2 regions of the Kribbella sp. NBC_01484 genome follow, and region 2 is predicted to be linked to the other one. Evidence: riboswitches for the same ligand, from Rfam matches in the RefSeq annotation. Region 2 holds a riboswitch; the other holds the start of a gene.

Region 1 (7,324 bases), 2.2 Mb from region 2:
TTCGATGCCAGCCCCGAGTACGACGAGCTCTTCATCGGCCTGTCGACCACAACCGATCCGACGGTGTCGTACGTCGTCTCGACGTCGTCGGGCGTCGTCCGTGCGTTGCCGGAGCTCGTCCGTGGCTCAGGTGGATTCACGTCCCCGTCGGTCACCGTGACGCGACGGGTCGAGCCGGGTCGCGAGGTGCCGTACTTCCTGATCACTCGCTCCGACCTGGACACATCAGCCCCACGCCCGACGCTGCTCTACGGGTACGGCGGCTTCCGCATCCCGATCCTGGCCGACTACAAGCCGGGCTGGCCGGCGTGGCTGGCGGCCGGCGGAGTGCTGGTGATCGCGAACCTGCGGGGCGGCGGTGAGTACGGCAGCGACTGGCACGACGAGGGACGGCTGAAGAACAAGCAGAACGTCTTCGACGACTTCATCGCTGTCGCAGAGCACCTGCGGGACACCGAGGTGACCACGCCTGCGCAGCTCGCGATCCACGGTCGCAGCAACGGCGGTCTGCTCGTGGGAGCGGCCATGACACAGCGACCGGACCTGTTCGCGGTCGCGCTGCCCGGTGTGGGCGTCATGGACATGTTGCGGTTCCACTTGTTCACAGTGGGCGCCGCGTGGGCCTCTGACTTCGGCCATCCGGACGATGCGTCGGAGTTCGAGGATTTGCTGGCTTACTCACCACTGCATCGGTTGCGCGACGGGACGTCGTACCCGGCGACGCTCGTGGTCACGGGTGATCACGACGACCGGGTGGTGCCGTTGCACAGTCACAAGTTCATCGCCGAGCTGCAGCATGCCCAGTCCGGTCCGGGACCGGTCTTGACCCGCGTCGAGGTCAACACCGGTCACGGCTTCGGGAAACCCGCCGCCATGGTCGCGGCGGAATGGGCGGACCTACTGGCGTTCGCTGCTCACCATGTAGGCCTTGTACCTCCTGAGCAGTAGGAGGGCCGTTACCAGATGCGAGGAGCTTGGAGGTCCCGCGGGTCGTCGGTGGGCTGACAGCCGTGCGCGGTGTCCTCGTACTCCGACCGCGGTCCGCCGGCGGCCAGCGTCCGTACGGCGTTGACGAGCCGGTCCACGTGCTCACGCGTCGTACCGAGGCCGAGGCTCGCCCGGACCGCGGTGCCGTGCTCGGGGGAGTCCGCGAGCAGGTGACCGACGAGCGGGTGCGCACAGAACTTGCCGTCCCGGACACCGATGCCGTACTCGGCGCTCAGTGCCGCTGACACGAGCGTCGAGCTCAGACCGGCAACCGTGAAGCAGACAGTGCCGACGCGGTCCGCGTCCTCGCCGAAGATCGAGTACGTCGTGACGCCGGGGAGCTGAGCCAGGCCGGTCCGGAGGCGGGCGAGCAGACTGCGCTCGTGCTGCTCGATCGCGTCGCGGTGCTTGCTGATCGCGGCACACGCCGAGGCGAGGGCGATCGCGCCGATGACGTTGGGGGAGCCGCCCTCGTGCCGCGCCGGGCCGGTCGCCCAGACCACGGTGTCGCCGGTGACCGCGGTCGTCGCGCCACCGCCGTACAGGTACGGATCGGCGGCGTCGAGCCAGTCGGCGCGGCCGATCAGCGCACCGGCGCCGTACGGCGCGTAGAGCTTGTGTCCGGACAGTGCGACCCAGTCGACGTCGAGTGCGGCGATGTCGACCGGCCGGTGCGGTGCAAGCTGCGCGGCGTCGAGGCAGACCCGCGCACCGTGCGCCTTGGCGACCGCGGCGATCTCCGCGATCGGGAAGATCTCACCGGTCACGTTGGAGGCGCCGGTCACGACCACCAGCCGCGGACCCTCCGGCGCGGTGCGCAAAGCGTCGGCGACGTTGGTCACTGCTTCACTGGGGGAGGCGGGCGCCGTGAGGCGGACGGTCCGCTCAGCCGGCCAGGGCAGGAGCGCGGCGTGGTGCTCGGACTCGAAGACGATCACGGTCGCGTCCGGGGGGACGGCCTGGGCGAGCAGGTTCAGCGCGTCCGTGGTCTGGCGGGTGAAGATCACCTGGTCGTCGGCACGGGCTCCGACGAACGCGTGCACCTCGGCGCGAGCGCGCTCGTACCACTGGGTGGTGATGCGGGACGCATAGCCGTTGCCGCGGTGCACCGACGCGTACGACGGCAGCGCCGCCTCGACGCTGGCCCGGACGGACTCCAGACACGGCGCACTGGCTCCGTGGTCGAAGTTCGCGTAGTCGGTGACTCGGCCGTCGGCCAGCGGAACCAGCAGGTCCGAGCCGACCGTGGTGGGGATGCTGCCGGTGAGGAGCCGGGTGACCGTCGGCCGCGGCGTACTCGCGCTGGCCGGTTCGAGGATGGAAAGAATCGACATGCTGCTGCTCCAGGAAGTCCGCACTTGCCGAGCGGCGTATCCGCACGGCCTGGTCTTCACCCGGGGCACCCCACCGCGGAGGAGGGTTGCCGGCCAGCGAGCCGGGGCTTGGCGCTGGCACTCATGACCTGCCGAGAACGGTAACGAACAGCCCACAGCCCGCGCCAGTGGCAATCTCACATTCCGGGATTCCCAAACACATCCTGAGACGTGCAGACTGTTGCCATGATCGGACGGCTGCATCACCTGGCGATCGACTGCCCGGAACCGCTGGAGCTCGCGCGCTTCTACTCGGCGCTGCTCGGCAAGCCCATCACGTACGAGAGCGACGGCTGGGTGGTGGTCGCCGACAACGACCACACGTCAGGTCTCGCCTTCCAGCGAGCGCTCGGCCACCAGCGCCCGCAGTGGCCGGACCCCACACGTCCTCAGCAGATGCACCTCGACGTCATGGTCGACGACCTCGACGTGGCCGGGTCGGCGGTCCTGGCGCTCGGCGCTCGCAAGCTCTCGGCCACTGTGTACGAGGATCCGGCCGGCCACCCGTTCTGTCTCATCCCGCGACCCGGCTGGGCGCCGCCGGTCAATCCGTAATGGATTCGCTCCGGGCGACCGGGGCGTGTTTGATGGCGGCATGACGTTGACGACGGCGTGGACGGCGCCAGCGGTCGAGCGGCCGGACGGCTCGCTGACCGCACCCGAAGCCGAACTGCTGCGGGGCTACCTGGATTTCTACCGGACCACGCTGCTGTACAAGTGCGCCGGTCTGACGGCCGAGCAGCTGGCCGAGCGGCCGTCGCCGCCGTCCAACCTTTCCTTGCTCGGCCTCATCCGGCATCTCACCAAGGTGGAGCGGATCTGGTTCCGCATCCACTTCGCGGCGGAGTCGCCGGCTGAGCCCCTGTTCGCTCCCGAGCTGGGCAAGGACGCCGATTTCGAGCGCATCGATCCGGCTGAGGCACAGGCGGCGTACGAAGGTCTGATCGCGGAGTGGAAGCTGTCGGACGCGGCCGCGGCCGGGCGGTCGCTCGACGATCGCTTCACCTTCAGCGGGACCGAGTCGACGCTCCGGATGATCTACATCCACATGATCGGCGAGTACGGCCGTCACTGCGGTCACGCCGACCTGCTGCGCGAACAACTCGACGGCACCACCGGGGCGTGAAGCGACCGCTTGCTCTCGGTCTGTGGCTGCAGCCCGTTTGCGGCGGCGCTGTGACGTTATGTATGGGGCAGCGTAATCGGCGTGTGACACGTGGGACTCGAGAGGTAATCGGGGTAGCCTGCTAGATATGGCGACCCGCACGTCTTCCCCGGCGCGGGCGCAGAAGTCGGCAGCCAAACGGCCGAGTTCGGCTCGTTCGGCTGCTGGTGGACGCTCCCGGCCGTCAGGCGCCCAGAAGCGTGGGCAGAGCGCGAAGCGCGGTGGATCCTCCGCCGCGCGGACCAGCACGCCCAAGAACAGCGGACCTGGCCCGTTCGCGGCCGCCATGATCGTTCTCGGTCGCGGCGTGGTGAAAGTCTGGCTCGGCATCGCGCATCTGATCGGCAGCATGGTGCGCGGCATCGGTCACGGCGCCCGCGAGCTCGACCCCGAGCACCGTCGTGACGGCGCCGGCCTGTTCCTGATCGGCCTGGCGGTCGTCGTGGCCGCCGCGATCTGGTGGGATCTCCCGGGCGCGGTCGGCAACGGCATCCGGACCGTCGTCGGCGGCAGCGTCGGCATGCTCGGCTGGGCCGTCCCGCTGATGCTGCTGTTCGTCGCTATCCGCACTCTGCGTCACCCGGACCGCAACGGCCCGGCCGGACGTCAGGTGATCGGCTGGACCGCCATCTCCCTCGGCGTACTCGGCCTGGTCCACATCGCCAACGGTCTGCCCCGTCCGAGCAACCCGGCCGACGGTTCGTTGCAGGACGCCGGCGGCGCGATCGGGTACGTCGTCTCGTCCCTGCTGTCGGACCTGTTGACGCAGTACGTCGCCGCACCGCTGCTGGTGCTGCTGTCGATCTTCGGTGCCCTCGTCGTCACGGGCACTCCCGTCTATGCGATCCCACTGCGGTTCCGTGCGGCGTTCGACGTACTGATGGGGCGTACGGCGCTGCCGGAGGACGCACCGTCCGTCGTGGCCGCGCCGACCGACGACACCGTGCGGCTGACCCGCAAGGAGCGTCGCGCCAAGGCCGCGCAGGAGGAGGACGGCGAGCCGACCATCAAGCCGTACGACTCGCCGGTGCTCGAGGGACGTGAGCTCTCCAAGCGAGGCCGCAAGGCCAAGGCGGCTCCGGTTCCTGAGGAGGACGCGTACGACGTCGACGGTGATGCGGCCGCTGCGGCCGGGGCTCCAGGCCTAGGCATCGCTGTGGGGGCCGGCGGTGGTCCCAGCAAGCCGGAAGCGCCGCCCGAGCCGCCTCCGCACACGCCGATCCCGCAGCGGGTCGAGCAGCTCAGCCTCTCCGGCGACATCACGTACACGCTGCCCGATGGTCAGATGCTCAAGCCGGGTTCGGTCCACAAGGCCCGGACCAAGGCGTCCGACGCGGTGGTCGACCGGCTGACCGAGGTGTTCGAGCAGTTCGGCATCGACGCCCAGATCACCGGCTACACGCGCGGCCCGACAGTCACCCGCTACGAGGTCGAGCTCGGCTCGGCGGTGAAGGTCGAGAAGGTCACCGCCCTGAGCAAGAACATCGCCTACGCGGTGGCGTCGGCCGACGTGCGGATCCTGTCGCCGATCCCGGGCAAGTCCGCGATCGGCATCGAGATCCCGAACACCGACAAGGAGATCGTCAGCCTCGGCGACGTGATCCGGTCGGCGACCGCGCGCAACGACCACCACCCGATGGTGGCCGGCCTCGGCAAGGACGTCGAGGGCGGCTTCGTGGTCGCGAACATGGCGAAGATGCCGCACCTGCTGGTCGCAGGCGCGACCGGTTCGGGTAAGTCGGTGTTCGTCAACTCGCTGATCACCTCGGTCCTGATGCGGGCCACGCCGGACGAGGTGCGGATGATCCTGGTCGACCCCAAGCGGGTCGAGCTGAACCACTACGAGGGCATCCCGCACCTGATCACGCCGATCATCACCAACGCCAAGAAGGCGGCCGAGGCGCTGCAGTGGGTCGTCCGCGAGATGGACATGCGGTACGACGACCTGGCCGCGTTCGGCTACCGGCATGTCGACGACTTCAACAAGGCGGTCCGCGCGGGCAAGGTGAAGCCGCCGCCGGGCAGTGAGCGCGTGCTCTCGGCGTACCCCTATCTGCTGGTGATCGTCGACGAGCTCGCCGACCTGATGATGGTCGCCCCGCGCGATGTCGAGGACTCGATCGTCCGGATCACCCAGCTGGCCCGGGCGGCCGGCATCCACCTGGTGCTCGCCACCCAGCGGCCGTCGGTGGACGTCGTGACCGGTCTGATCAAGGCGAACGTGCCGTCGCGACTGGCGTTCGCGACCTCGTCGCTGGCCGACAGCCGGGTCATCCTGGACCAGCCGGGTGCGGAGAAGCTGGTCGGCCAGGGTGACGGCCTGTTCCTGCCGATGGGCGCGAGCAAGCCGATGCGGATCCAGGGTGCGTGGGTGACGGAGTCCGAGATCCACGGCGTCGTCGAGCACTGCAAGACCCAACTGGAGCCGACGTACCGCGAGGACGTCACCGCCGTCGCCGGGCCGAGCAAGGATCTCGACGACGAGATCGGCGACGACCTCGACCTGGTCGTGCAGGCCGCGGAGCTGATCGTGTCGACGCAGTTCGGCTCCACCTCGATGCTGCAGCGCAAGCTCCGGGTCGGCTTCGCGAAGGCCGGCCGGCTGATGGACATCCTGGAGAGCCGCGGCGTCGTCGGTCCCAGTGAGGGCTCGAAGGCCAGGGACGTCCTGGTCAAACCGGACGATCTAGAGGACTTCATCACCACCCTCCGAGGAGAGTGACCCGTGACCGCCGCGAGTGCACTGCCCAGGCAGGACCATTTCGACCTCGACCCCAAGCCGGTGCCGTTCACCGTCCGCGCCTCGCAGAAGGTGCACGGCGGGCTCGCCCTCGGGGCTTTGCTGGTCGCGGTGGGCTTCGCCACTTCCGCATCCACCAGTCCCACCGGCATCCTGCGATGGTTCGCGGCGGCGGGGTTCGCCGTACTGGCTGTGGTCTGTGCGCGGGCGCTGACGGTCGGGGACATGCTGGTGGCCGACGAGGTCGGCATCCGGTTGCGGATCGGCCACGAATGGATCGGGACGCGCTGGGAGGACATCGACGAGGTGACGGTGCTGCAGCGCCGCCACCTGCTGGACGACGGCCGGATTGCCGTTCATTTGCTGGATCCTGGACCGGTGCTGGGAGTGATGCCGAGTTCGACTCGCAAGACGACTGATGCGAACCGTCGACTGACTGGCTCCTCGCTCGCGGTACCGTTCGGGTTGACGGCTCGGCCGTCGAACGGGGAAGTGGTACAGGCACTGCACATGCTGGCGAATGCCAGATGTCCGGTCAGGGAACAACTCTGATACGTCCGTGACCCCGTCGCACCAAGGCCGTTGACTTGATGTCGACGATCCGGTTGTCGGCATGGCGATGTCGACGGACCGCGGAGATACGCCGGGCGATGGAGAGGATGGTGGGGACGTGAGCATCGGCAGCGAGCTCACGGCGGCCCGGGAACGGGCCGACATGTCGATCGAGCAGTTGAGCGCCGCCACCCGGATCAGAACCGGGCTGCTCGTCGCCATGGAGGCCGACGACTTCTCCCGCTGTGGCGGGAACTTCTACGCCCGCGGCCATATCCGCTCGATCGCCCGGGTGGTCAAGGCTGATCCCGCACCACTGCTCGCCGCCTTCGACGCCGAACACGCCGTCGAGGAGGAGAAGGCTCGCCGCGAGGAACGCGCCGCAGTCAAAGGCCCGACCCTGCATCCGGCCCGGCCGCGGTGGGCGCTCGTGGTCGGCGCGATCCTGGTGAGCCTGATGGGCTGGGGGATGGTCCGCCTCTTCACCCTCCCCAGCGACATCGAGGC
Region 2 (7,324 bases):
TGGCGAGGCTCACCGAACTGGGGCTGCTGCGCTCGGTCGGTGAGACCAAAGGGCGGCATTACGTGATGGGTGATCGCCTCGCCGAACTCGTGCAGAACGCACTCTCCACCCGCGAGCCGTTGGTCGATCCCTACCCGTGGATGCGCGAGCGGTTGGCCGGGGTGGCGACGCCGATCCGCTAGTTGTCCGTGGGGTGAGTAAGACTTGGCGGGTGAGTTCGGTGGTGCGGGTCTGGCGGGCTGGGCGGGTGGTGGATCCGCATTCGGTGATCGGAGGGCTGCGGAAGGGGCCGGGCGACCCGGCGTACGTGTTCGATCCGGGGCGACGGACCGTGTGGCGGGCTACTCGGACGCCGGATGGACCGGTGCTGTTGCGGCTGACGCCGTACGCCGGGGAAGTGGAGGCCGAGGCCTGGGGGCCGGGGGCTGCGTGGGCGCTCGAGGGGGTGCCGGAGTTGCTGGGCGACGCGGACAGCTGGGACGGGTTCGAGCCGTTGCCGGAGCACCGCGCGCTGGTGGACGCGGCGCGGCGGTTCCCGCATGTCCGGGTGCCGCGGACGCGGGCGGTGTTCGAGGCGATGGCCGCCGCCGGGATCGAGCAGGTCGTCACTGGCAAGGAGGCCTTCCGCGCCTGGCGCGTCCTGCTCCGTGAGTACGGCGAACCCGCGCCGGGCCCGACTGCGCCGGACGGCCGCGTGATGATGGTGCCGCCGGCGCCGGAGGAGTGGCGGCTGATCCCGTCGTGGCAGTGGCTGCGGGCCGGCGTGGAGAACCGCCGGTCCCGCGTGGTCGTGACAGCGGCGACGCGAGCAAAGGCGCTGGAGCGGACGCTCGAGCTGACCGACTCGGCCGAGATCGAGCGGCGGCTCCGATCACTCCCGGGCGTCGGGGTGTGGACCGCGGCCGAGGTGCGGCAGCGCGCCCACGGCGACGCCGACGCGTTCTCGTTCGCGGACTATCACGTGTCCCGCGATGTCTCCTACGCCCTCATCGGCGAAGAGCTCGACGACGAGGGCTGCGCCGAACTCATCGAGCCCTACCGCGGTCATCGCTTCCGCGTCCAGCGCCTGTTGGAGCTCACCGGCATCGGCCATCCCCGCTACGGCCCGCGCATGGCGCTGCCCACGCACACGCCCGGCGCAACGCATCGCTTGAGGTAACTCCGCCAGGGGCACAGGATCGCCACCATGACGATCAACGGGGACGGGCTCTACCTGGTGGCGGGGCTGGCCCTGTTGCTCGGGGCGATCCTGCCCCGCATGCTCCGCCGGTACGCCGTCTCGGCGCCGATCGGGTTCCTCGGCGCCGGCGTACTGCTGGGCCTGGCCGTCGACCGTACCCACCTGAGCCCGATCGTGGAGACCGGGATCGTCAAGCATCTCGCCGAGCTGACGATCCTGGTCGCGTTGATGGGCGTCGGACTGGCGATCGACCGGCCGATCGGATGGCGCCGGTGGATGGTGACCTGGCGCCTCCTGCTGGTGGCCATGCCCGCCTGCATCGCCGCCGTGGCCGGCGCCGGCTGGCTGCTCGGGCTGGCCCCGGCGACCGCGCTGCTGCTGGGCGCAGTCCTCGCCCCGACCGATCCAGTGCTCGCCTCGGACGTCCAGGTGCAGGGGCCGTCGACCGGCGCGGGCGCCGAGCAGGAGGAGGACGACGAGGTCCGCTTCGCACTCACCTCGGAGGCGGGTCTGAACGACGGTCTGGCCTTCCCGTTCGTGTACGCCGCGGTGTTCGCCGTCACCAAGGGATCTGTAGGCAATTGGGCGCTCGAGTGGTTCGCCTGGGACCTGGTCGGCCGGATCGCGATCGGCGTGGCGGTAGGTGCGGGCGTGGGCTGGTTGCTCGGCCGGATGGCCTTTTCCGCGCCTTCGCGGACCTTCCGCCTGGCCGACTCACGCGAACCCGTGCTGGCCCTCGCGATGACACTAGGTGTCTACGGCCTCGCCCAGGTGCTCCACGGCTACGGCTTCCTGGCCGTGTTCGTCGCGGCGCTGGCGCTCCGGGCGGCCGAGCGGCAGCACGACTTCCACGAGGAACTGCACGGATTCGTCGAGCAACTCGAGCACATCCTGACCTGGGGGATTCTGCTGCTGCTCGGATCGGCGATCACGGCTGGACTGCTCCGTCCGCTGACCGTGGCCGGCGCCGCGCTGGGACTGCTGCTGGTGCTGGTGATCCGACCGGTGACCGCGTGGGTCGCGCTGGCCGGGACTCCGATGCGCCGCTCCGAACGATGGGTGACGGCCGCATTCGGAGTGCGTGGTGTCGGGTCCGTGTTCTATCTGGCGTACGCCGGCGCCGCGTTCCACACCGACCTGCCCTGGTTGTGGGCGACGGTCGGTTTCACCGTCGTACTGAGCGTGGTCGTTCACGGTGTCGCGGCGACGCCGATGATGCGGATGCTCGACCAGCGCCGGGGCCGGACTCCCTGAGCGCTCGAGCCTTCCCGGAGCTGCAGGGCTGAGATCGAGCGTCTCGGATAGTGGGAACGGAAGACACAATATGGACCCTATTGGGTAATCTCGGGGGAGCTCATCCAGAGGGACTGAGGGAAACGGCCCGTTGAAGTCCCGGCAACCCTCCCCGTTGAGGTCCCAGTCCGGGGCCCTCGCGGCGGAACGGTGCCAAATCCGTCCCGTGCCGAGATCCGGTTCCGGGGAAGATGAGAGGGGAACCTCACTCATGAGCCTGACCGCCGCCACCCACACGATCCGCGAAGGTGCCTTCGGCAACGGTACGCACCTGAGCTGTCGCGCCTGCGGGGCGAAGTCGCCGCTCGGTCCGTTCTACGCCTGTATGGAGTGCTTCGGTCCGCTCGAGGTCGGGTACGAGTACCCGACGATCACGCGGGAGCAGATCGAGGCCGGTCCCAAGAACATCTGGCGCTACCAGCCCTTGCTGCCCGTCCCGGTCGACGTGGCCAGCTTCCCGAACACCGAGCCCGGCTACACCCGGCTCGTCGACGCGCAGAACCTGGCCCGCGAGCTGGGGCTGCGCAAGCTGTGGGTGAAGGACGACTCCGGCAACCCGACCCACTCCTTCAAGGACCGCGTGGTCGCGTCCGCCCTGAGCGCCACCCGCGAGCTCGGCATGACGGTCTTCGCCTGCCCCTCCACCGGCAACCTGGCCAACGCCGTCGCGGCGGCCGCCGCCCGCGCCGGCATCCGCTCGGTCGTGTTCATCCCGCACGACCTCGAGCGCCCGAAGGTGATCACCACCGCCGTGTACGGCGGGACCCTGGTCGCCGTCGAGGGCAACTACGACGACGTGAACAAGCTGGCCTCCGAGATCGCCGGTGAGGAGGAGGGCTGGGCGTTCGTCAACGTCAACGTGCGGCCGTACTACTCCGAAGGCTCGAAGACCCTGGCCTTCGAGATCGCCGAGCAGCTCGGCTGGCGGTTGCCGCAGCAGATCGTGATCCCGGTCGCGTCCGGCTCGCAGCTGACCAAGATCGACAAAGGCTTCACCGAGCTCGGCAAGCTCGGCCTGGTCGACGCCACCGACTACAAGGTGTACGGCGCTCAGGCGACCGGGTGCTCGCCCGTGGCGCAGGCGTTCCGGGATGGCCACGACGTGGTCAAGCCTGTTCGCCCGGACACCATCGCCAAGTCGCTGGCGATCGGGAACCCGGCTGACGGACCGTATGTGCTCGACGTCGCCCGCCGTACCGGTGGAGCGATCGAGGACGTCAGCGACGAGGAAGTCATCGAGGGCATCCAGTTGCTGGCCCGGACCGAGGGCATCTTCGCCGAGACCGCGGGCGGCGTGACGGTCGCGACGCTGAAGAAGCTGATCGCCACCGGGCAGCTCGACCCCGAGGCCGAGACCGTGATCATCAACTCCGGTGACGGGCTGAAGACGCTCGACGCCGTGGCCGACCGGGTCGGCCCCAAGGTGACCATCCCCGCGTCGTACGACGCCTTCGTGAAGGCAGGCCTGCAGTGAGTGTGAGCGTTCGCGTCCCGACCATCCTGCGGCCCTACACCCAGGGCGTGTCCGAGGTGTCCGCCGAGGGCTCCACGCTGATCGAGGTGCTCGACTCGCTGGACGGCTCGTACCCGGGCATCAAGGGCCGGGTCCTCGACGAGTCGGGCGAGCTGCGCCGGTTCGTGAACGTGTACGTCGACGATGACGACGTACGCTTCGCCGACGGCCTGCAGACGTCGATCAAGGACGGCGGGCAGGTCTCGATCATCCCGGCGGTCGCCGGCGGCTGATCTGTTCATCCGGGCGTGGATCGTCCGGAATGCGCGCTAGCGTTCCCGCCATGGCGACCAACTGGACCCTTGGTGGGGACGCGGCCGAGCCGCAGCGGCTGGCGGAGTTCTGGGCGGCGGCACTCGGCTACATCTTCGAGCCCGGGTACGACGACCCGGACGGAGCCTCGATCGTGGACCCCGACGACGTCGGGCCGGCGATCGGGTTCCTCCGGGTGCCCGAGCCCAAGACCTCGAAGAACCGGCTGCACATCGACATCCGCGTGGCGGGCCCGACCCGTGACGACGTGACCGCCGACCGGATGCGGAGGAAGGCGGTCGAGTTGGTGGGGCTCGGTGCTGTGCAGGTGCGCGAGGAGTTCTACGGTCCCGACGTCCTCGGCCACATTGTGATGCTCGATCCCGAGGGCAACGAGTTCTGCGTCGGCTGACTACGATGCCTTGGTGCGCGCTGTCGTCATCGAGGAGTACGGCGTTCTGCCCGTCGTACACGAGGTTCCGCGGCCTGAGCCGGCGGAGGGTGCGGTCGTCCTGAAGGTCGAGGCGACCGGGCTGTGCCGGAGTGACTGGCACGGGTGGATGGGCCACGACGCGGACATCGTGCTGCCCCACGTGCCTGGTCATGAGCTCGCCGGGACGATCGCCGCCGTCGGTGCGGGAGTCACGGGGTGGCAGGTTGGCGACCGGGTGACGACGCCGTTCATCTGCGCGTGCGGGTCCTGTGAGCAGTGCCGTGAGGGCAACCAGCAGGTCTGCGTTCGGCAGGAACAGCCAGGCTTCACCTATTGGGGCTCCTTCGCCGAGTACGTCGCCGTGCCATATGCACAGGTCAACCTGGTCCGCCTGCCCGATGAGCTGGATTTCGCCACCGCGGCGGGGCTGGGCTGCCGCTTCGCCACGTCGTTCCGCGCCATCCGCCAGGTCGGCCGGCTCACCGCCGGCGAAACCGTCGCGATCTTCGGCTGCGGCGGCGTCGGCCTCTCCGCCGTGATGATCGCCGCGTCCCTGGGCGCCCGGGTGATTGCAGTCGACACCAACCCGTCGGCGTTGAAGCTGGCCCGCGAGTACGGCGCCACCGACCTGCTGGTGGCGTCACCGGACACCGTCCAGGAGATCCGCGACCTCACCGCCGGCGGCGCTCACGTGACGATGGACGCCCTAGGCTCCAACGACATCGTCCAACAATCCCTGCAGGCCCTCCGCCCCCGAGGCCGCCACCTCCAGGTCGGCCTCCTCCCCTCCGGCGTCCAGCTAGACGTCAGCCGCCTCATCGGCCAGGAACTCCAATGGCTAGGCAGCCACGGCATGCCCGCCCACGCCTACCCGGAGCTCCTGAACCTAGTTGCCCAGGGCAACCTCAAGCCGGCCGACCTGATCACCCACACCATCACGCTGGAACAAACCCCGGCGGCCCTCGCCGCCCTCTCGCACGGTACCCCCGCCGGCGTCACCGTCATCCACCCCCACCACCCCCTCTGATGGGCTCACCCATCTCCGGGCGGGTTGGCCAACCGAATTCCGCTGGGTGAACCCACCGCCGGATGGGTCTACCCATCAGATGGTGGTGGAGGCCCATCAGAGGGGACGGATGCGGTTAGAGGCGGATGAGGTAGACGGTGGGTGGGCGGCCGGTGCGGCCGTGTTGTTGGGTGCCGGTGGGGGCGGCCAGGCCGGCTCGTTCCAGGCGTTTCAGGACGCGTCGCGCCGTCCGGAGTTGGACGGCGAGGTGGTCGGCGACGTCTTGGGTGGTGAGGCCGTCGGGGAGGGTGGCGGTGAGTTCGCGCATGCGGGCCAGGGTTTGGGTGTTGAGGCCGACGCGGCGGGCCAGGAGCGGGAGGCTTTCGGTGCCGCGGGTGGTGGCGGGCTGGTCGCCGGTGGGTTCGATCACGATCTCGACGTCGTCGGACATCGACACGACGCCGGCGACCGCGCCGATCGACTCGGCCCGGCTGACTGCGCGACGGGCGAGCGCTTCCGCCTCCGCCGCCGTACGTCCGACGCCGAAACCGACGTACGCCGTACTGTGCCGCGCCGCGAGGTGGTCGAGTAAGGGCATCCGCGTGAACTGTTCGGTCGCCTGCTCGAGCAGGCCGCGGGTGGTGACGACCAGGTGCCGCCCGTCCGGCAGCGCCGCCAGGCTGCCGCCGAGCGTGATCAGGTCGCCGGCCAGGGCGTCGTCCGGCTCGGGCAGGGCGATCACGCCGAGCGCGACCTGCGCGTCCCCGACGTGTTGCCCGGTCGTGGTCAGGACCAGGGCCTGCAGGGTCGAGCGGATCGAGTATCGCGACGGGGCCAGCCGGACCGAGGGCATCTCGTTCTCGAGCAGGTGGAAAGCTGAGCCCAGGCAGCTGATTGCGACCTTCGTGTCGTGCTTGTCGCGCGCGATCCGGTGGAACGCGACGATGTCGTCGGAGGTGAGGCCAGGCCGGTACGGCAGCACGTGGATCTGGTCGGTCGGCAGCTTGGCCTCGATCAGCGTCTCCAGCACCTCACTGCGGCGCAATGTGTCGATCGAGAACTGGGTGACGTTGTGACCGAGCCGCAGCAGCTCGACCAGGGCCCGGAGCAGCGTGGCGCCGTCGTACGACACGTACATCGCCGGCCGGTCGATCACGCCGGCCTCGGTGGCGATCGTGTACGGCACGACGCCGGTGAACAGCAGGGCGTCGACCTGCTCGTGCGCCTGCTCGACCAGCTCGACGGCCTCGGTCTCGTGGCGGTAGGGAAGTGGGAGCAGGGTCGCGCCGCTCGGGGGGCCGACCGCGATCACGCGCTGCACCAGGTCCTCCGGGCCGACGACGCCGACCATGAGTGCCATCAGGCCACCGCGCCCGAGGCTGAGCTGATCTGCACGGCACTCCTTCGACTTCTGGTCTGGCCCTCAACTCGCAGAATAGCGCAGCCGACCCCGGGCACTTGACGTTCAAGCCGGTCTCTCCTAGTTTCGGTCAAGACCACAATTGCCGCCACCCGGAGGCGGTCGCGACGGCGTCGGTGTGGTGGAGCGTGGAGGGAGCGCGCCACCCCACTACCTAGCTATTGAGCTCCTCGAGGCAGCGGATCACCACGTCGCGCTCGCCGGCTGGCAGCGGAGGTCCGTAGGGG

The links. A riboswitch is a leader RNA that binds a small molecule or an ion and turns the genes downstream of it on or off. The one in region 2 is predicted to bind S-adenosylmethionine.
Region 1: linked by a shared signal. The riboswitch ahead of OG555_RS30175 (aminotransferase class V-fold PLP-dependent enzyme) and the one ahead of thrC (threonine synthase) in region 2 are both predicted to bind S-adenosylmethionine.

The regions. Positions count from the first base shown of each region.
Region 1 is NZ_CP109437.1:6,193,639-6,200,962, forward strand. It holds gene OG555_RS30170 (prolyl oligopeptidase family serine peptidase) at 1-948, shown strand, start outside; gene OG555_RS30175 (aminotransferase class V-fold PLP-dependent enzyme) at 957-2,321, opposite strand; SAM riboswitch class IV at 2,337-2,450, opposite strand; gene OG555_RS30180 (VOC family protein) at 2,547-2,915, shown strand; gene OG555_RS30185 (DinB family protein) at 2,956-3,486, shown strand; gene OG555_RS30190 (FtsK/SpoIIIE family DNA translocase) at 3,614-6,247, shown strand; gene OG555_RS30195 (hypothetical protein) at 6,251-6,817, shown strand; gene OG555_RS30200 (helix-turn-helix domain-containing protein) at 6,936-7,324, shown strand, end outside.
Region 2 is NZ_CP109437.1:4,002,594-4,009,917, forward strand. It holds gene OG555_RS19625 (Fic family protein) at 1-182, shown strand, start outside; gene OG555_RS19630 (DNA-3-methyladenine glycosylase family protein) at 212-1,159, shown strand; gene OG555_RS19635 (cation:proton antiporter) at 1,187-2,434, shown strand; SAM riboswitch class I at 2,532-2,671, shown strand; gene thrC (threonine synthase) at 2,685-3,947, shown strand; gene OG555_RS19645 (ubiquitin-like small modifier protein 1) at 3,944-4,219, shown strand; gene OG555_RS19650 (VOC family protein) at 4,270-4,650, shown strand; gene OG555_RS19655 (zinc-dependent alcohol dehydrogenase family protein) at 4,664-5,698, shown strand; gene OG555_RS19660 (hypothetical protein) at 5,814-7,037, opposite strand; gene OG555_RS19665 (dihydrodipicolinate synthase family protein) at 7,252-7,324, opposite strand, start outside.